DNA from 4 places in the Vibrio sp. RC586 genome. Region 4 is predicted to be linked to each of the others. Evidence: predicted binding sites of a transcription regulator. Region 4 holds the regulator's gene; each other region holds the start of a gene.
The links. The regulator PurR, encoded in region 4, represses purine synthesis genes. The targets are predictions, from matches to a motif close to TNANGNAAACGTTTNCNTNA.

Region 1 (4,933 bases), 200 kb from region 4:
GCCAGTCAGATGGCTTTATTTGCGGTGTTAATCCAACATCAAAGTTTTACTGCTGCTGCGCATGCGTTAGGTGTGTCGGTTTCCCATGTCAGTAAACAGCTCGCCGCATTAGAAGCGTCACTTGGGGTAAAACTGGTGCAGCGCACCACGCGCAGTTTTACTCTGACTGATGCCGGCAATTTGTTCTATTCCCATTGTAGTGAGCTGCTCACGATAGTGACTAACGCGCAAAGTGAAATGGAAGATCAGCGTGATGAGGTGGCAGGCCTGCTCCGGCTTGGTTTATCGCAATCGTTCGGTACTTTGCATGTGTTACCTGCCTTAGAACAACTTCGCCAGCAGTACCCCGATCTTAGAGTCGAAGTACATCTGTTTGATCATAAAGTTGATATGCTTAAAGAAGGGCTCGATTTGTGGATCACCAGTAACGAGCAACTGCCGGAAGGCTATGTGGCACAACGCATTGCAGATTGTCGTTTTGTGGTGGCTGCATCAACAGAATATTTACTGCGTCATGGCACACCGACTCAACCAGTGGAGCTGATGGATCATAACTGTTTGATTTATCGAAGTTGGGAGCGCGATTATACGCGTTGGTCATTCAGTCGGGATGGGCAAAGTCAAACCGTTAAAGTCTCCGGTAACTATTCAGTCGATTTGGCTGAAGCGGTGCGCGATGCCGCCGTAGCTGGGTGGGGAATAGCCTATTTGGCCACCTATTTACTGCGAGATGAGTTTCGAACTGGACAACTGATTCAATTGTTGCCGGAATGGTGTGCAGATCAACAGATGCCGTTTTATGCGGTTTATCCAAGTCGGCAGCATATGCCTAAAAAGACATCGGCTGTTATTGATTTTATCAAGCAGGTACTTGGTACCCCTTGTTACTGGGATGCCAGATTACAGCCTTATGTCCGTTTTACCTCTGCGTAAAGTCGGAGAAATTATTGCTGGTTTTAAAAAGATATTTTCCAAATGGAAAAGATAACTCATAAGCAAACGTTTAGTCTTAATAAAATCAGCAGGTTATAGAAAAGCGCATTTTGTTCACTGGTTTGGTAATGAGTGATTAACAAATGCGCCTTGCGCATACGATTTCCTTCACTAAAATCGCCGTCTTTCCTGTTCTACTCACATTTTGGGCGGCGTTATGTCATCACTTCTCGGTATGGGCGCAATTTTGTTGATTGCGTGGTTATTTTCTACCAATAGAAAAAATATCAATTTGCGTACAGTCTCGTTAGCGTTATTGCTGCAAATTTTCTTCGCATTACTGGTGCTGTACGTGCCAGCCGGTAAAGATGCACTGAATAGTGTGACAGGCGCAGTGTCACAACTGATCAACTATGGACAAGACGGAATTGGTTTTGTGTTTGGTGGCCTTGCCAATGGCAGTGTGGGTTTTGTGTTTGCGATCAATGTCCTCGGCATCATCATTTTCTTTTCCGCACTGATTTCTGGCCTTTACCATTTAGGCATCATGCCGAAAGTGATTAACCTCATCGGTGGTGGTTTGCAGAAATTGCTTGGCACAGGTCGTGCGGAATCCCTTTCCGCTACCGCAAACATTTTCGTGGGCATGATTGAAGCGCCGCTGGTGGTTAAACCTTATCTGAACAAGATGACCGATTCGCAATTTTTTGCGGTGATGACAGGTGGCTTGGCTTCGGTTGCAGGTGGTACTTTGGTCGGTTATGCCTCGCTGGGGGTTGAGCTTAACTACTTAATTGCGGCGGCGTTTATGTCGGCGCCTGCCGGTCTGCTCATGGCCAAAATCATGTTGCCAGAAATCGAAAAAATCGATGTGGTGACGGCGGATGACGAATTGGATCTGCCTAAAGCGACTAATGTGGTTGAAGCGATTGCTGATGGTGCCATGTCCGGCGTTAAAATCGCTGTTGCGGTGGGTGCGACTCTGCTCGCCTTCGTGAGTGTGATTGCTCTGCTAAATGGCTTGTTAGGCTGGGTTGGTGGCTGGTTTGGCATCGAGCTGAGCTTTGAACTGATTATGGGGTATGTTTTTGCTCCGGTGGCTTGGCTGATTGGTATTCCATGGCATGAAGCGATCACCGCAGGTTCGCTGATTGGTAATAAAGTGGTGGTGAACGAGTTTGTGGCTTTCATTCAACTCATCGAAGTAAAGCAGCAGTTGAGTGCGCACTCACAAGCGATCATTACTTTTGCTCTGTGTGGCTTTGCGAATATTTCCACCATGGCGATTTTGATTGGCGGGTTAGGCAGTTTGGTGCCTGAGCGTCGTGCGTTCATCTCTAAGTATGGTTTCCGTGCGATTGGTGCTGGCGTGTTGGCCAACCTAATGAGCGCATCGATTGCTGGGGTCATCTTGTCCTTATGATTTTGATTTAATAAAGAACAAGCCAGCGTCATCGCTGGCTTTTTTTATGCCCGCTTTGTCAGCATAAATACGATATAGGTTGTATGGAGAGGGATTCGTGAATCGTGCCGAAAAAGCGTTGAAAGTTATGTTGAGTTCCGTGCTAGTCAGTGACACTGTGCCGAGAAATATAAACTAATCAGAGGATTAGCATGCAAAACTTCCACTCTGGAGTATTAGTTATAAGCGACATCATCTAATACAGGAGAGAAACATGAAGCGCTATTGTTTAGCAGCCGTGATTACCGCCAGCTTGGGGGTAAGCTACTCTGCACAAGCCTATAACTGTGCCGGAGTGCCAGTGTGGGACAGCAACACCGTGTATGTCGGCAGCGACAAAGTTCAAAAAACCAACACCGCTTACCAAGCGCGTTACTGGACTCAGGGTAACGATCCCGCAACCCATTCTGGGCAATGGGACGCATGGCAAATTCTTGGACAGTGTGACGGAGGGGCGAATATCCCACCTCAAGTGTCCATCCAATCACCGCTCAATAACGCCAAGATCCCACAAGGTTCGGTGGTGGGATTACAAGCCAGTGCCTCAGATAGCGATGGCAGCATCACTCAAGTGGAGTTTTTAGTCGGTACACAGAGTATTGCGATTGATCAACAAGCCCCATATCAAGTGGACTGGACGGCAGCATTGGGTGCAACGTCAGTGACCGCGATTGCGACCGATAACCAAGGTGCAACCACCAGCAGCACCGTAAGTATCAGCGTAACACCGACCGGTAACCCTGTTCCGCCAACTGTGACGTTGACTAGCCCAACGGGCAGTGAGCAGTTAACCGTGGGGAATGTTTTAGCGGTGGCTGCTAATGCTGCTGATAGTGATGGCAGTGTTACTGCTGTGGAATTTTATGTTGATGGCCAACTTGTCGTAACCGATAGCTCTGAGCCTTACCAGTTTAATTGGAATGCCGCTGTCGGCAGTCATACCTTTAAAGCCAAAGCCATTGATAATGACAACCAGTCTACCGTGAGCCAAGCAGTGACTTTAACGGTCAGCAGTGGCTCGAATGCAGGTTGCGCAGGTTTACCTGTGTATTCGGCGGGAACCGCGTATTCGGCAGGGCAGTTGGTACAAAATAAAAACCAAAAATATCGCTGCGATATCGCCGGTTGGTGTTCTTCCAGCTCTGGTTGGGCGTATGAGCCAGGTGTTGGAAGTTATTGGAAAGAGGCATGGAGTGGTTTAGGCGCTTGTTCAACGCCACCTGTAGTGACATTAACCAACCCAACGGCGAACCAAGTGATTCTTGCTGGCTCAACTGTCAGTGTGGCGGCGCAAGCCAGTGATGCCGATGGCTCGGTCACGCAAGTGGAGTTTTTTGCGGGCAACAACAGCTTAGGCGTGGTGACTCAAGCACCTTACGTGGTTAACTGGCTAGCCACCACTACGGGGAATCAAACCCTGAAAGCAGTGGCTACGGACAACGATAGCAACACCAGTGAAAGCGCAGTCAGCGTGACGGTGAGCGATCAAGATCTGGTGGTTTCACTGACTTCGCCGACATCCGGCCAAACCGTTGGTCTAGGTAAACCGGTCAACATTGCCGCTGATGCAACGTCACTAACCAATAATGTGGCGAAAGTGGAGTTTGTGGTCAACGGCGCGGTAGTTGCAACGGATACAACGGAGCCTTTTGCTTACAGCTGGACGCCGAGTGCGATTGGTAACTATACCGTTGCTGCGAAAGCGACTGATGCAGCAGGAACGAACGTGACCTCTTCCGCTGCCGTAATCAGCGTGGTAGAGCAAACTCAGAAGAAACATCGCTTGATTGGTTACTGGCATAACTTCGTCAATGGTGCGGGTTGCCCAATTCGTTTGGCGGATATGTCACAAGCGTGGGATGTGATTGATATTGCCTTTGCAGAAAACGATCGCAACAGTACCGGAACGGTACATTTCAACCTGTATGCCGGTGATATTTACAGCAGTTGCCCTGCGCTCGATCCTGCGCAGTTCAAGCAAGATATGAAAGCGCTACAAGCGAAAGGTAAAGTATTTGTCCTTTCCTTAGGTGGCGCTGAAGGCACTATTACCCTTAACACTGATCAAGATGAAGCCAACTTTGTGAGCAGCCTGACTGCGTTGATCAAAGAATGGGGCTTTGATGGGTTGGATGTGGATCTCGAAAGTGGTTCAAACCTTGTTCATGGCTCGCAAATTCAAGCGCGCTTAGGTCGAGCGTTGAAGCAAATCGAGAAAAACATCGGTGGTGATATGTTCCTCACTATGGCGCCTGAACACCCTTATGTGCAAGGTGGTATGGTCGCTTACAGTGGAATTTGGGGCGCTTACATTCCGGTGATTAACGAAGTGCGCGATACGCTTGATATTCTTCATGTTCAGCTCTACAACAACGGTGGTTTACCTAACCCATATACACCGAGCGCGGCACCAGAAGGCTCAGTGGATATGATGGTCGCTCAATCAAAAATGTTGATTGAAGGCTTCACCTTAGCTAACGGCACACGCTTTGAACCATTGCGTGATGACCAAGTAGCCATTGGTTTGCCGTCAGGTCC
Region 2 (4,933 bases), on a different contig from region 4:
CATGAACATCAGACTGACGAAAAGAAAATGGCGATTTTAAAATCCGTCTACCATTACGTTGAAAAGCTCGCTCACTAACGTTTATTTTTACTTGCTGACTTCATTAATGATCAAAAAAATAGCTCAATACTGCGTCTCGATGGGACTGATTTTTCTCTGTCTCTTGGCAGGCATCAACTTACAAACTTGGTTAGGCATTGCCATTCCCGGCAGCATCATAGGGTTACTGATCCTATTTGGCTTGATGGCCAGCGGTTTAGTACCTGTCGAATGGGTCAAACCTAGCGCCACCCTTTTTATCCGCTACATGATTTTACTGTTCGTCCCGATCAGTGTCGGCTTGATGGTGCACTTCGATACGCTACTGGCTAACATCGCACCGATCCTTGCCAGCGCTATCGGTGGCACCTTAATTGTTATGGTGACACTGGGACTGATACTGGATCGCATGCTGAAGAAGGGGAAAAAATCATGTGGTTGATCATCACTCTGCTGGTGTTTTTCGCGGCGCGTTGGCTCGCACAAAAATGCAAAACACCGTTAGCCAACCCATTGTTAATCAGTATTGGGATACTGATCCCGTTGCTGACCTATCTGAAAGTGCCTTTTGAAACCTACTATGCCGATAATCAGTGGCTGAGTTACTTGCTGCAACCTGCCGTGGTTGCTCTGGCTTACCCGCTCTATGAACAATTACCGCAAATTCGTGCCAACTGGCGTCTTATCGCTTTAGCGTGTGGCGTGGGCAGTGTGATGTCGATGATCACAGCCAGCTTGATTGCAGTATCCATGGGAGCGGACATCCCCTTAATCGCGGCATTAATGGGGAAATCAGTAACGACACCGATTGCCATGGAAGTCGCCCGTCAATTGGGGGGAGAACCGGCTATCGCTGCGATTTTGGTACTACTCGTTGGCCTCTTTGGGGCAATCCTTGCTTACCCCATCTACAAACTGCTCAACATTACCCACCCGATTGCTCGTGGCTTGACGATGGGAACCGTTTCTCACGCTCTCGGTACAGCAACATGCGCCGAGAAAGATCCGCGTGATGCCGCCTTTAGCTCTTTAGCTTTAGTGATATGCGGCGTTATTACTTCGGTTTTTGCACCAAGCTTATTCGCGTTGGCTCTCTGGCTGAACTAAACCACTCTTAGAGTGATATCACATATCATCGGGCTGCAATCGATATCATGTGTGACATCACTCTAACAATGAAACACTGATAATTATTGCAGCCTTTAGTGTGACTTAAATCACTAAATAAAATCTCATATTCCCTAAAATAGGATCCCATGCTACGAAAAGGAATCACTATGAGAAACCGTGTTGAACAAGCATTACAACAGATGCCCGCCTCTTTTGCCCCTTACTTACGCGAATTGGTGCTGGCCAACAATTTCGATGCTACTTTCTCTGCCGAGCAGTACCAGCAATTATTGACCCTTTCCGGACTTGAAGATGCCGACCTGCGCGTTGCGCTTTTACCGATTGCCGCCGCTTACTCTTTTGCGCCTATTTCCGAATTTTATGTAGGCGCCATCGTACGTGGCATCTCAGGTCGCCTCTATCTTGGTGCAAATATGGAATTCACTGGTGCACAATTAGGTCAAACCGTTCACGCAGAGCAATGCGCCATCAGCCATGCTTGGATGAAAGGTGAACAAGGCGTTGCCGACATTACCATCAACTTCAGTCCTTGTGGCCATTGTCGCCAGTTTATGAATGAGCTGACCACCGCCTCTTCGCTGAGAATCCAGCTTCCAAAACGTGCAGCAAAAAGCTTACAAGAGTATCTACCCGAATCGTTTGGCCCTGCCGATCTCGGTATTGATTCAGGCCTGATGAGCCCAGTCAATCATGGTAAAACCACTAACGATGATGAAGAGTTGATCCAACAAGCCCTGCGTGCGATGAACATCAGCCATTCACCTTATACCCAAAACTTCAGTGGGGTTGCACTGAAAATGCGCAGTGGTGCAGTTTACCTTGGCGCGTATGCCGAAAATGCTGCATTTAACCCAAGCTTGCCACCGCTACAAGTGGCCTTAGCACAAGCCATGATGATGGGTGAATCGTTTGAGGAAATCGAAGCCGCTGCACTAGTAGAAAGTACAACCGGTAAAATCAGCCATCTTGCCGATACACAAGCGACACTGGAAGTGATTAATCCGGATATCCCGCTCTCCTATCTTTCACTGTAAATCGAAAAGAAGAGGCCGCTGGCCTCTTCACTTTTTTGTACCAACACTTTTGCTAAACCGCTTGCGAAAGCTGTCGTGCGCACATTTTTCCATCACCTACCATGACGTTCTGAATAAAGCCTGATAATTTGCGCTTTTTACACGCATCTCTAGCGAGCTATGTTCGAACAAATCGTTGCGATACTTTTTCCGGTCATCAGCTTGGTGCTGATTGGTTATCTGATTGGCCTCTGGCTCAAACCCGATTTTCGCCCGATCAATCGCATCAATATGGAGGCCTTTGTGCCTGCGTTGGTGTTTTCTTCACTGGTCAACATGCCGCTGGATACACAGCAGACACCCCTGCTAATCTCAGCTCTCATTGCCGTATTGTTGCCTGGCGTATTGATGCTAGGAGTGTGTCGTTTGGGCGGATGGTCATTTAAAACATGGGCTCCGCTACACATGTTTCGCAACAGCGGTAATTTAGCGATTCCCCTGTTTACTTATGCTTTTGGCGAAACAGCACTCCCCTCTGCCGTGTTGCTGTTTGTGGTCTCTATGTGTCTGCACATTAGCTTAGGCGTTGCCATGTTAAGCAAAGGCAGCGTGTTGAAAACAGTGCTCAGCGCTCCTGTTTTTTTAGCATCCTCACTGGCTTTACTACTCAATCTAAGTGGAGTCTCTGTCTGGTCACCCTTATACAACGCCACCGCTTTACTCGGGCAAGCCGCCGTTCCGGTGATGCTGCTTTCACTCGGGTCGCAAATGATCAATCTGCGTTTAGAGGGCCTGAAAGTGGGCATCATTTCTACGGTGCAATCTTTACTTACTGGCGCTTGTGCGTTTGTGGTGATTTATCTTTTCATTCCCCTACCCCCTCTACAACTGCAAATGATGGTGCTGTTTACCATGCTGCCACCCGCGGTGATGAACTACCTCTTTGCCGAACGCTACCACATAGAACCGGCTCAGGTTGCCGCTATGGTGCTATTTGGGAATTTCTTCAGCTTATTGAGCCTACCCATTTTGCTCTTTATCGCCCTTTCTCTATGATGGACATTCTCCACAAAACTGTCATCAACTTGACCAAACATGAGCTAATCTGACTGGTTACAGCGGGAAGCAAACGTTTTCTTTTCTGCTTTGTTCCAGTATCATGGCCGCTGTTTTTTGCTAATGTTGACTGAATAACTATAAGGATTGTCTATGTTTGGGACAGCAACTCGGGATAACGCAACACGAGTACTTTTGCTTGGTTCTGGTGAGCTCGGTAAAGAAGTAGCGATTGAATGCCAACGTCTTGGCCTCGAAGTGATCGCCTGTGATCGTTACGCCGATGCGCCTGCCATGCAGGTTGCCCATCGCAGCCATGTATTTGATATGCTTGATACCGATGCATTGCAGCAAGTCATTGATTTAGAAAAACCTCATTTTGTCGTACCCGAAATTGAAGCGATTGCCACGAGCAAATTGGTCGAGTTAGAAGCGCAAGGCTTGAATGTGGTTCCGACCGCCAATGCGACTCGCCTGACGATGAACCGTGAAGGCATTCGTCGACTCGCGGCGGAAGAGTTGGGTCTACCGACTTCCCATTATCAATTCGCGGATAGCTACGAAAGCTTTGCCGCAGCAGTAGAAACCATTGGTCTACCTTGTGTTTGTAAACCAGTCATGAGCTCATCAGGCAAAGGACAAAGTGTTATTCGCACCCCAGAACAAATTGAAGCCGCGTGGCAGTACGCTCAGCAAGGCGGGCGCAGTGGCGCAGGCCGTGTGATTGTTGAAGGCTTTGTCGACTTTGATTACGAGATCACGCTGCTGACAGTACGTGCCGTAGATGGTGTTCATTTCTGTGCACCTATCGGTCATCGTCAAGAAGATGGAGACTACCGTGAATCATGGCAACCACAAGTGATGTCGGAAAATGCCATCAAAGCCGCTGAATACGTAGCAGAACAAGTCGTCAATGCTCTCGGTGGTTACGGCTTGTTTGGCGTTGAACTGTTTGTGAAAGGCGATAAAGTCATCTTCAACGAAGTCTCTCCTCGCCCACACGATACCGGAATGGTCACGCTGATTTCCCAAGAACTGTCTGAGTTCGCTCTGCATGTGCGCGCGTTTACTGGTCTGCCTATTGGCCAAATTGTGCAATATGGGCCATCAGCCTCAGCCGCGATTCTTGGCCAAGGCCAGTCTCAAAACATTCAATTTAGTGGATTGGACGACGCATTAAGCATTCCTCACACGCAAGTGCGTTTATTTGGAAAACCAGACATTGCAGGTCGCCGCCGTTTGGGTGTAGCGCTAAGCCGTGGCAAAACCACACAGGAAGCCACTGATCGTGCGATTGAATGTGCGAAAGCAGTGAAGATCCATTACTAATTCGGCACCCTATCGTTATCAGCACCATCAAAAAGCGCGCTATTTCAGCGCGCTTTTTTCATTTCTACTTAGTGACGGTCATGGAGTAAAAGTCACTCACCTTTCTCAATCACCCAAACCTCTTCCGCATAACGGCTCAAACCCGCTGTAGTTCGCTTATTCAGATGAGGATCGATAGTCGTATCTTGATAAACCCTGCGAACCTCGCAATGAGCAAACAACATGCGAATTTCCGCTTCAGGAACTGAGAATGGTGGCCCCGGCAGCTCAGTTTGCACGTAGTCCATACTGACCAGTAGAACCCGTCCACCCGGTTTAAGCAGTTGCAGCAAACGCTGCGCGTAGTCTGAACGCATTTCTTTGGG
Region 3 (4,933 bases), on a different contig from region 4:
ACCAAGGCTTTACCTTCGGCGTTATCGGTGTACTTGTCGAAGTTGTTGATAAAGCGGGTTGCCAAGTCTTTGGCTTTGCTTTCCCATTGTAGTGGGTCGACATAAGTATCACGTGGGTCAAGGATCATCGGATCGACACCTGGCAATGCAGTTGGCACTTGCAGATTGAAGATCGGGATATGCTTGGTTTCCGCTTTCTCGATGGAACCATCCAAAATCGCATCAATGATGCCGCGCGTATCTTTAATCGAGATACGTTTGCCGCTGCCATTCCAGCCAGTGTTGACCAGATAGGCTTCTGCGCCCGCCGCTTCCATGCGTTTCACCAACACTTCCGCATACTTGGTTGGGTGCAGAGTGAGGAACGCTGCGCCAAAACAGGCTGAGAAAGTTGGGGTAGGTTCGGTAATACCACGCTCAGTACCTGCCAGTTTGGCGGTGAAGCCAGACAAGAAGTGGTATTTGGTTTGCTCTGGAGTCAGTTTGGATACTGGAGGCAATACGCCAAATGCATCCGCTGATAGGAAAATAACCTTAGTCGCATGACCGCCTTTAGAAACCGGTTTTACGATGTTGTCGATGTGATAAATAGGGTAAGAAACACGGGTGTTTTCAGTTTTAGAACCATCATCAAAATCGATTGAACCATCGCTGCGAACGGTCACGTTTTCTAGCAAAGCATCACGGCGGATTGCGTTGTAAATGTCTGGTTCTGCTTCTTTAGACAGCTTGATGGTTTTTGCGTAGCAGCCACCTTCAAAGTTGAACACGCCATCATCATCCCAGCCGTGCTCATCGTCACCGATTAAGGCACGTTTTGGATCGGTCGACAGAGTCGTTTTACCCGTACCGGAAAGACCGAAGAAGATCGCGACATCGCCTTCTTTGCCCATGTTGGCAGAGCAGTGCATAGAGGCAATGCCTTGCAGCGGCAGGAAGTAGTTCATCATCGCGAACATACCTTTTTTCATCTCACCGCCGTACCAAGTACCGCCGATGAGCTGCATGCGCTCAGTCAGGTTAAACACGGTGAAGTTTTCTGAGTTCAGGCCGTGTTCTTTCCACTTGGTATTGGTGCATTTCGCGCCGTTCATGACCACGAAATCAGGTTTAAAGTGCGTTAGTTCATCTTCGCTGGGACGGATAAACATGTTTTTTACAAAGTGCGCTTGCCATGCCACTTCCGTAATGAAGCGAACACTCAGGCGAGTATCGGCGTTGGCACCACAGTAGCCATCCAATACGAATACGCGCTTACCTGAAAGCTGTTTGGTTACTTGTGCTTTCAGATCATTCCAGACCACTTGATTAATCGGCTTGTTATCGTTTTTCGCTTTGTCTGATGTCCACCACAAGGTATCGCGGGTGGTATCGTCTTTAACGATAAACTTATCTTTTGGTGAGCGGCCAGTGAAGATGCCAGTATCAACCGCAACCGCGCCTAATTCGGTGACCACACCACGCTCATAACCTTCGAGGTCTGAACGGGTTTCTTCAGCAAATAACAGTTCATAGCTCGGGTTACGAACTACGTCAGTTACGCCAGTGATCCCATATTGGGCTAGATCGAGTTGTGCAGCCTTAGTATGTTCCATAACGGTCATAGGTGCTCCTTGTAGGATTTTGTAGGGATTTTGTAAGAATTTATGTAATTGTTATCTGCTCACCATGCTAGCAACGGACCTCGGAGAAAACAGGGAGGCAGTTCAAATATTGCCCACCAAGTTTATGTGGTTTTAGGTAACTCGTCACATATATTGGTATTACTATTTTATCGTGCACGCAAACCTTTGCGCCAGTAGCCAAAGATTAATACTTTGCGGAAAATAAGTATGGCGTACTGTGATGTGGATTGTTGATTTTATTGGTTTTTTCAAAAGAAAAAACCAGCGCTAGGCTGGCTTTTTGGCGGTTTTTACGTGCTTGTTAAACGCGGCGAATTAATGCAATGTTGAACCATTTGATGATTGTGAAGCATACAATTCAGCCACTTGCGCAGCATCAAATGAGTAGGTTGTGCCGCAATAATCACAATGCAGAGCTACAGCGCCATCTTGGGCGAGGATGTCATTAATTTCTTCACGAGCGACCGTGACAATCGCTGCGGCACTGCGCTCACGTGAGCAACCACAGCGGAAGCGGACTGGTTGCGGAGTGAACAGTTGAACTTTGTCTTGGTTGTAAAGACGATACAGCAGTTCTTCTGCTGGTAGAGCAAATAACTCTTTGTCCTGGATGGTGTCAGTCAATTGTTCTAGGTGCTCAAAATCTTCTGCTGAGCCTTTACCATCGGGTACGATTTGCAGCAGCATGCCAGCCGCACAGGCTTTGCCTTCATGCTCACCGACACGGAGCCACAAACGTGTTTTTAGCTGCTCAGAACGTAGGAAGTAGCCTTCGAGCACTTCGGTAAGGGTATTACCTTCCAAGCCAACCACCCCTTGATAGCGCTCACCTTGCTTAGGTTCAATCGTGATCACAAGGTGACCTTTGCCGAGCAGATCATGCAGATTGGCATTGTCGTCAATATCGCCTTGCCAACGCGCTACACCACGCACTTGTTGGTTGTTATCACCGTTGATGACCACCAGAGATACAGGGCCATTGCCTTGCAGTTGCAGGGTGATAGAGCCTTCAAATTTCAGGGTCGCAGTAAGCAGTGAGGTTGCAACCAGCAACTCACCGATCAGGTGTTTTACTGCGGCAGGGTATTCCTGACTGGAAAGCATGTGCTGATAAGTTTCATCCAGTTGAACTAACTCACCACGCACAGAGAGGTCTTCAAATAGATAGCGATGTAGCGTGTTGTTCGCCATTGAGTGTGTCGTCATAAGGAATTGTCCGGCTATTTACTGATGAATAAATTTGAGTAGATCTCGGCGCTGCTTCTTGTCAGGACGTCGATCCGGACTCGGGTTGAGCTGGCGCAGCATGGCGTTACGTTCACGCTTGGCGATGCTTTCATCTGTCTCTCGGTAGAGCTGTTGCGCTTCAGGGGCACCACGACGTTGGTCTGAGATCTTTTCGATAATGACCGTTTTCTCGTCATGTCCTTGGCGTAATGTGATCTGTGCGCCAAGTTCTATCGATTTACTGGGTTTGGTGCGCTGGCCATTATAGTGGACTTTGCCCCCTTCGACCATATTTCGCGCTAGCGAGCGTGTTTTGTAAAATCTTGCTGCCCACAACCATTTATCCAGCCTAACGTCATTTACATTGGAACTCATTGCTAACTTCCCTCTCTAAGCTTGTTAGGTTTTGGCCAATTTTCTTGTCTAACAATGGTGTTTGGCGGGCAGTTTTTCAAGCAGGTCGACAATTTAACGTTTGAGACAGTTCGCTCATCTATGCTTGTGATATATTGCGATGCCTGCATAAAGTATTGAAAAACATCTGTACAGATGAGTTTGCGCAAAAAGATGCGTAAAAGTACAGAAAGGAATAACGTGGATATTTATGGAAATTAAACAACTTCCTCCGCTTGCAACGTGGCCGCGTTTGATAAGCCAAAACGCGGCGCGATGGCAAAAACCCATTAGTGAAGGATTAACCTTGCTGCTGTTGGTCGCTTCCGCTTGGACACTTGGCAAAATGGTCTGGTTGATCCAAGGGGGGCAAACGCAAGTCCCAAGCTGGAGTCCAACGCTTTCTGGCCTAAAATCAGATCGCCAGCCACTCGATATCAGCGTACTACAAAAAGGTGAGCTGTTTGGCGTGTTTACCGAACCGAAAGAAGCTCCTGTAGTCGAGCAGCCAGTGGTCGTCGATGCACCAAAAACTCGTTTGAATTTGGTGCTCTCTGGGGTGGTCGCCAGTAATGAAGCGCAAAAAAGTTTAGCGGTGATCGCTAACCGTGGCGTACAGGCGACTTATGGGCTCAATGAAGTGATTGAAGGGACACAAGCAAAACTGAAGGCGGTGATGCCTGATCGCGTCATTATCAGTAATGCGGGACGAGATGAAACCTTAATGCTAGATGGGGTGGATTATTCCAGCCCAACAGCGCCGTCTGCGTCGAACACACAAAAAACTCGGCCCAATCAAACCATCCCTGCTCCGCAATTTGAGGAGAAGTTAGATGCAATTCGTGAAGCAATAGCACGAAATCCGCAGGAAATTTTTCAATATGTACGCCTGTCTCAGGTAAAACGGGATGATAAAGTGCTCGGCTACCGAGTAAGCCCAGGAAAAGATCCAGCATTGTTTGAATCGATTGGTCTGCAAGATGGTGATATTGCAGTTGCACTCAATGGTATGGATCTGACCGATCCGAGTGTAATGAACACAGTATTTCAGTCGATGAATGAGATGACTGAAATTAATCTAACGGTTGAACGTGATGGTCAACAACACGATGTTTATATTCAATTTTAACGCTGAGGCGGATAACAACGCGTTAGTGAGGCAAGGGAGTTTCCAGTGAAATTTTGGCTGAAAAAGAGTTCATGGCTGTTGGCGAGCAGTTTGCTGTCTGCACCTCTAGCGATGGCAAACGAGTTTAGTGCCAGCTTTAAAGGCACCGACATTCAAGAGTTTATCAATATTGTTGGGCGCAACCTTGAGAAGACCATCATTGTCGATCCTTCGGTGCGTGGCAAAGTGGATGTGCGCAGTTTTGATACCTTGAACGAAGAGCAATATTACAGTTTTTTCCTCAGTGTGCTCGAAGTGTATGGTTTCGCTGTCGTTGAAATGGATAACGGCGTGCTGAAAGTGATCAAATCTAAGGACGCGAAAACCTCGGCAATTCCGGTGTTAAGTGGCGAAGAGCGCGCCAACGGTGACTCGGTGATCACTCAAGTGGTCGCGGTGAAAAATGTGTCGGTACGTGAACTTTCCCCATTATTACGCCAACTGATTGATAACGCAGGAGCGGGTAACGTGGTGCATTATGATCCGGCGAATATCATTTTGATCACGGGTCGCGCTGCCG
Region 4 (4,933 bases):
ACTTTACTGGCTCGCCGTTACGGCTAAGTGCACGACGCTGAACATCAAATGTCCACTCACCAAAATAAACCAGTTTATCGTCTTGCTTGTCTGCACTGTTATCACGACGAGCAAGGCAAATACGCCACAACAAGTTCTTAACTCGCACTTGCAGCTCACGTAAATCAACGGGTTTTGTGACATAGTCGTCTGCCCCCATTTCAAGGCCAACGATTTTGTCGATACTGTCTGTGCGTCCTGTCACTAAAATAATGCCAATCTCCGATTGGCCGCGTAGTTCTCGCGTCAATAGCAAACCATCTTCACCGGGCAAATTAATGTCCAGCAACACCAGATCAATATCATTGAGTTCTAGTGCTTCTCTCATTTGCGCTCCGCTTTCCGCCTGTGTGACTTGGTAGCCTTCGTTTTGAAAGTAACCACTCAACTTACTGCGGGTAACGAGATCGTCTTCAACCACAAGTACGTGATAGCTCATAATGCACCATTTTAAATAACTGGATTTATCGCAGGGTTATTCTATTCATATTTATTAATATTTCGAGAAAAATCGTGAGAAACATCACTTTTTCTTGATGCAACTCAAGCCCCACTCAGCACATTCACAACTCATTTGCATCTTTTCACAAATAGACATGTTCAGCATGATAGCTGTTCATTTTTATGGTTTAGACTAAGAGCCAACCGATTGGGAGTGCAAAAATGATACAAGAACTGAAAATCCTCAATGAAAAACGCGCAGAAGTCTATTGGTGGTTGTCGAGCCTATTTATTAAAGAGCTGACTGAACAAGATCTCGCACACTACCATTCAGCGGAAATCCGCACATTTTTGACTGGACTCGCGGCAGAAGAAAGCCTAACCACAGATGTGAAAAGTTTGATAGAAGCGCTGAATCGTTTGCAAGATAGAACCGATGCTCAGCTTGAACTTGCTGCGGATTTCTGTGATTTATTTTTGAAGTCCGATCGTGATTCAGCTCTACCTTACGCATCTGTCTACACGGATAAAGGGCTACTAAACGGTAAACCCGCACAAAAAATGCGCGAGCTTCTCGCCACGCAAGGCGTTAAGGTGGCTCAAAACCTCAATGAACCCGCCGACCATCTCGCAATTCAGCTCGATTTTTTGGCTCACCTTGCCATTAGTGCTAATCAAAATGAACAGGCTGCGGACTTGGATAACGCATCGAAAGCACAAGCTGAATTTATCGAACAACACTTACTCAACTGGTTACCCACCTTTGTTGAGCGTTGCACTCAATTTGATGACTTTGGACTTTACGCAGCCGTTGCTCGTTTAACATTGGCATTCGTGAGACAAGACAAAGATTACCTTCAAGAGCTGAATACGAATATCGAATAAGTGTCTTGTCACTCTCTTACTTAAGGTTGCCGTTCAACACCAAACTGACTCTTTGGCACAGTAAATAGAGTTTGCCTAGACGAATTGATCGCGAAATAACTTAAAGTTTGATGAATGAATTTCGTTGCGGTGAACAGATTTGCAGTCTAAAATCCACCCGCAAACGATAAAAAACGAATAAAAATATAAACCGCTAATTTTTGGCGGTTTTTGTATTTTTATTACTTTAGGCATTGTGATTGAAGCGCTTTACGTACGGCCTAGTACCGCTCATTGCTGCACAGAGTGTGAAGATTCGCTCAGTCTCGCCTTACTTCTGCTGATTTAATTAACCAATAATATTCGCTGGCATCAGCAGTCATCGACAGGAACACTCTATGGCTACGATTAAAGATGTGGCACGCCTTGCTGGCGTGTCAACGACTACCGTCTCTCACGTCATTAACAAAACTCGTTTTGTGGCTGAAACCACACAGGAGAAAGTGCAAGAAGCGGTTAAACAGCTCAACTATGCTCCTAGCGCTGTTGCACGGAGCTTGAAATGTAACACCACTCGCACCATCGGCATGTTAGTGACGCAATCCACTAACTTGTTCTTCTCTGAAGTGATTGATGGCGTAGAAAGCTACTGTTATCGCCAAGGTTACACTCTGATCTTGTGTAACACAGGCGGCATCTATGAAAAGCAACGTGATTACATTCGCATGTTGGCTGAAAAACGGGTTGATGGCATTTTGGTCATGTGTTCAGACTTGACCCAAGAGCTACAAGAGATGCTGGATGCACACAAAGACATTCCAAAAGTAATCATGGATTGGGGTCCAGAAACCTCACACGCTGATAAAATCATCGACAATTCAGAAGAAGGTGGTTACTTGGCTACCAAATACCTGACTGACCGTGGTCATACTGATATTGCATGCTTAAGCGGTCACTTTGTTAAAGCAGCATGCCAAGAGCGTATTCAAGGCTTCCGCCGTGCTATGGCTGAGGCAAAATTGCCGGTTAATGAAGATTGGATTTTAGAAGGCAACTTTGAGTGTGATACGGCGGTGCTAGCTGCCGATAAAATCCTTGCTATGGATAAGCGTCCAACTGCGGTGTTTTGTTTCAACGATACTATGGCACTTGGTTTGATGAGCCGTCTGCAACAAAAAGGCATCCGTGTACCTGAAGACATTTCCGTGATTGGCTACGACAACATTGAATTAGCGGAATATTTCTCACCACCGCTGACTACCGTACACCAACCGAAACGTCGTGTCGGGAAAAACGCCTTTGAAATTTTGTTAGAGCGCATCAAGGATAAAGAACACGAACGTCGAATTTTCGAAATGCATCCTGAAATTGTCGAGCGCGACACAGTGAAAGACTTGACAAAAAACTAACTTTCTTGACAATTCATGACGCCTATATTTGAAAGCTTGTCACATAAATTTGACAAAACCTATGTAGCATAGGTATTAATAACTTAGCTTATTCTCACATTTGAAATACCAAGTTGTGAGAATAAGCCAAGATTGGTTAATTTTTATCAGGAAAAATGTCACGCACAGGGCAAACCATTTGAAAAAGTGGGACGCAAAGCCTCCGGCCTAAACCAAAAGTTTATGGTAGGTAGCGGGGTTACCGATGGCAAAAAATGCATACACTATGTTGACTCATCATTGACATGGCCGATGCATGCATTTGCTAATTTTCTCGGACCTGATTTGGTGGCGTATGTAACAATACTCCGAGACTAACAGCATGAATAAACCAGTATTAAAAGATTCAATGCGGCTCTTTGAGCAGCTAGGACGTGTGAAATCTCGTTCAATGTTTGGTGGCTTTGGTATTTTCGTCGACGAAACTATGTTTGCGCTTGTGGTTAATGAAACGCTGCACATCCGTGCGGACGATGCCACAATCGAAAAATTCAAACTACAAGGTTATGAACCTTACGTTTATAAGAAACGTGGCTTTCCTGTCGTAACTAAGTACTACGCTTTACCTGAAGATTGTTGGAGCAATCCAACCTCCATCTTAACTGAAGCTCGCGCTGCACTTGAAGTCGCTAAGGCAGAGCGTGAAACGCAAGCTCAAGCAAAACCTGAGCGCTTAAAAGATCTGCCTAACTTACGCTTGGCAACCGAAAGGATGCTCAAAAAAGCAGGGATTGAGAATGTTGAATCACTACACTCTCATGGTGCTGTTGAAGCGTATAAAGCGATTCAGCGTACTCACTCAGCAGAAGTTAGCTTAGAGTTGCTATGGGCTCTAGAAGGTGCGATTGAAGGTAAGCATTGGTCAGTGATCCCACAAAATCGTCGTGATGAACTCTTGAGGCACCTCTAACCTACTGTTTTAGGTTCATAATCACGTCAAGATTTAGGTGTGAACACACCAAGACATACGTACATATAACGTGTCCATCTGGGCACGTTATTTTTTGAAAGAAATCCTGCTCTTCCCCTTTCTTTATTCTTAGAGTCTCAGCAATCACGCCTAATTTGGCGAGTTTGAACTCAGTGAGTATGTGTGTATTCATTCCTGAGGCTGTTAGGTATTGGCTACGCTGACTTGCTGCCAACCTGCAACTCCAAATAGTTTGGGTATACTTGACTTAAGTGTTTTGTCACTTGCCAAAACATCGAAATGATTACTAGGTATCTTTACATGAATAAAAAACTCATCATTGCCTTAATTTTGATCGCGATTACCGCCATCTTGGTGACGCAATTTAGCCAATATCTCACGTTGGATATGGCGAAAGCCAAACAAGCAGAATTAGCAAGCTATATTGATGCCCATCTATTGCAAGCCGCTTTCATTTACTTTGTGGTATATGTTTTATTGACTGCGTTTTCCATCCCTGGAGCAACCGTTGTTACTCTACTGGGTGCTGCGCTGTTTGGTTTTTGGCTCAGTCTACTACTTGCTTCCTTCGCTAGTACCATTGGCGCAACCCTCGCATTCCTCAGTAGTCGCTTTCTTTTGCGTGACTGGGTTCAAGCGAAGTTTGCCGATAAACTGTTAACCATCAACCAAGGTGTTGAGCGAGATGGTGCGTTTTACTTACTCTCACTACGCCTCATCCCGATTTTCCCTTTCTTTTTGATTAACTTGGTTATGGGACTGACCCCAATCTCTGTTTGGCGCTACTACTGGGTAAGCCAACTAGGTATGCTACCCGGCACAGCGGTTTATCTGAATGCGGGTACACAATTGGCGGAAATTTCAAGTTTAGGTGAAATCGTGTCCTTCCCTGTCCTTGCTTCATTTGTGCTACTAGGGGTATTCCCAATTATCGTTAAGTGGTTGATGAATAAGTTCCAGCAACGCACCATCCAATCTTCAATTAAGTAAGCATCTAATTGTTAGCATGAAGATTTACACTGCCTCTAACCCATTGGAAGCCCATATGCTGATGCAACTACTGCGTCAGCAGGGCATTCGGTGTGAGATGCGGGGAGAAATGTTGTTTGCGCTGCGCGGTGAGATTCCAATAGATCAAAATAGCGCACCATCGTTATGGCTCGTGAATCCTTCACAGCAAAAGGCAGCTGAACAAATTATCGCTGATTTT

Region 1: the regulator PurR is predicted to act here: its motif matches at 1,084-1,103, upstream of VOA_RS03675 (NupC/NupG family nucleoside CNT transporter).
Region 2: the regulator PurR is predicted to act here: its motif matches at 3,305-3,324, upstream of purT (phosphoribosylglycinamide formyltransferase 2).
Region 3: the regulator PurR is predicted to act here: its motif matches at 1,779-1,798, upstream of pckA (phosphoenolpyruvate carboxykinase (ATP)).

The regions. Positions count from the first base shown of each region.
Region 1 covers NZ_ADBD01000013.1:423,838-428,770, reverse strand. Annotated here, with positions in the region: gene VOA_RS03670 (LysR family transcriptional regulator) at 1-933, shown strand, start outside; gene VOA_RS03675 (NupC/NupG family nucleoside CNT transporter) at 1,151-2,356, shown strand; gene VOA_RS03680 (Ig-like domain-containing protein) at 2,610-4,933, shown strand, end outside.
Region 2 covers NZ_ADBD01000007.1:357,418-362,350, forward strand. Annotated here, with positions in the region: gene sbcB (exodeoxyribonuclease I) at 1-78, shown strand, start outside; gene VOA_RS12515 (CidA/LrgA family protein) at 107-481, shown strand; gene VOA_RS12510 (LrgB family protein) at 472-1,146, shown strand; gene cdd (cytidine deaminase) at 1,317-2,204, shown strand; gene VOA_RS12500 (AEC family transporter) at 2,364-3,239, shown strand; gene purT (phosphoribosylglycinamide formyltransferase 2) at 3,393-4,568, shown strand; gene VOA_RS12490 (thiopurine S-methyltransferase) at 4,661-4,933, opposite strand, start outside.
Region 3 covers NZ_ADBD01000005.1:239,433-244,365, reverse strand. Annotated here, with positions in the region: gene pckA (phosphoenolpyruvate carboxykinase (ATP)) at 1-1,604, opposite strand, end outside; gene hslO (Hsp33 family molecular chaperone HslO) at 1,941-2,816, opposite strand; gene hslR (ribosome-associated heat shock protein Hsp15) at 2,850-3,227, opposite strand; gene gspC (type II secretion system protein GspC) at 3,457-4,374, shown strand; gene gspD (type II secretion system secretin GspD) at 4,420-4,933, shown strand, end outside.
Region 4 covers NZ_ADBD01000013.1:219,848-224,780, forward strand. Annotated here, with positions in the region: gene torR (two-component system response regulator TorR) at 1-478, opposite strand, end outside; gene torD (molecular chaperone TorD) at 703-1,365, shown strand; gene purR (HTH-type transcriptional repressor PurR) at 1,743-2,753, shown strand; cyclic di-GMP riboswitch class I at 2,912-2,999, shown strand; gene VOA_RS04500 (TfoX/Sxy family DNA transformation protein) at 3,115-3,702, shown strand; gene VOA_RS04495 (TVP38/TMEM64 family protein) at 4,024-4,713, shown strand; gene VOA_RS04490 (putative signal transducing protein) at 4,730-4,933, shown strand, end outside.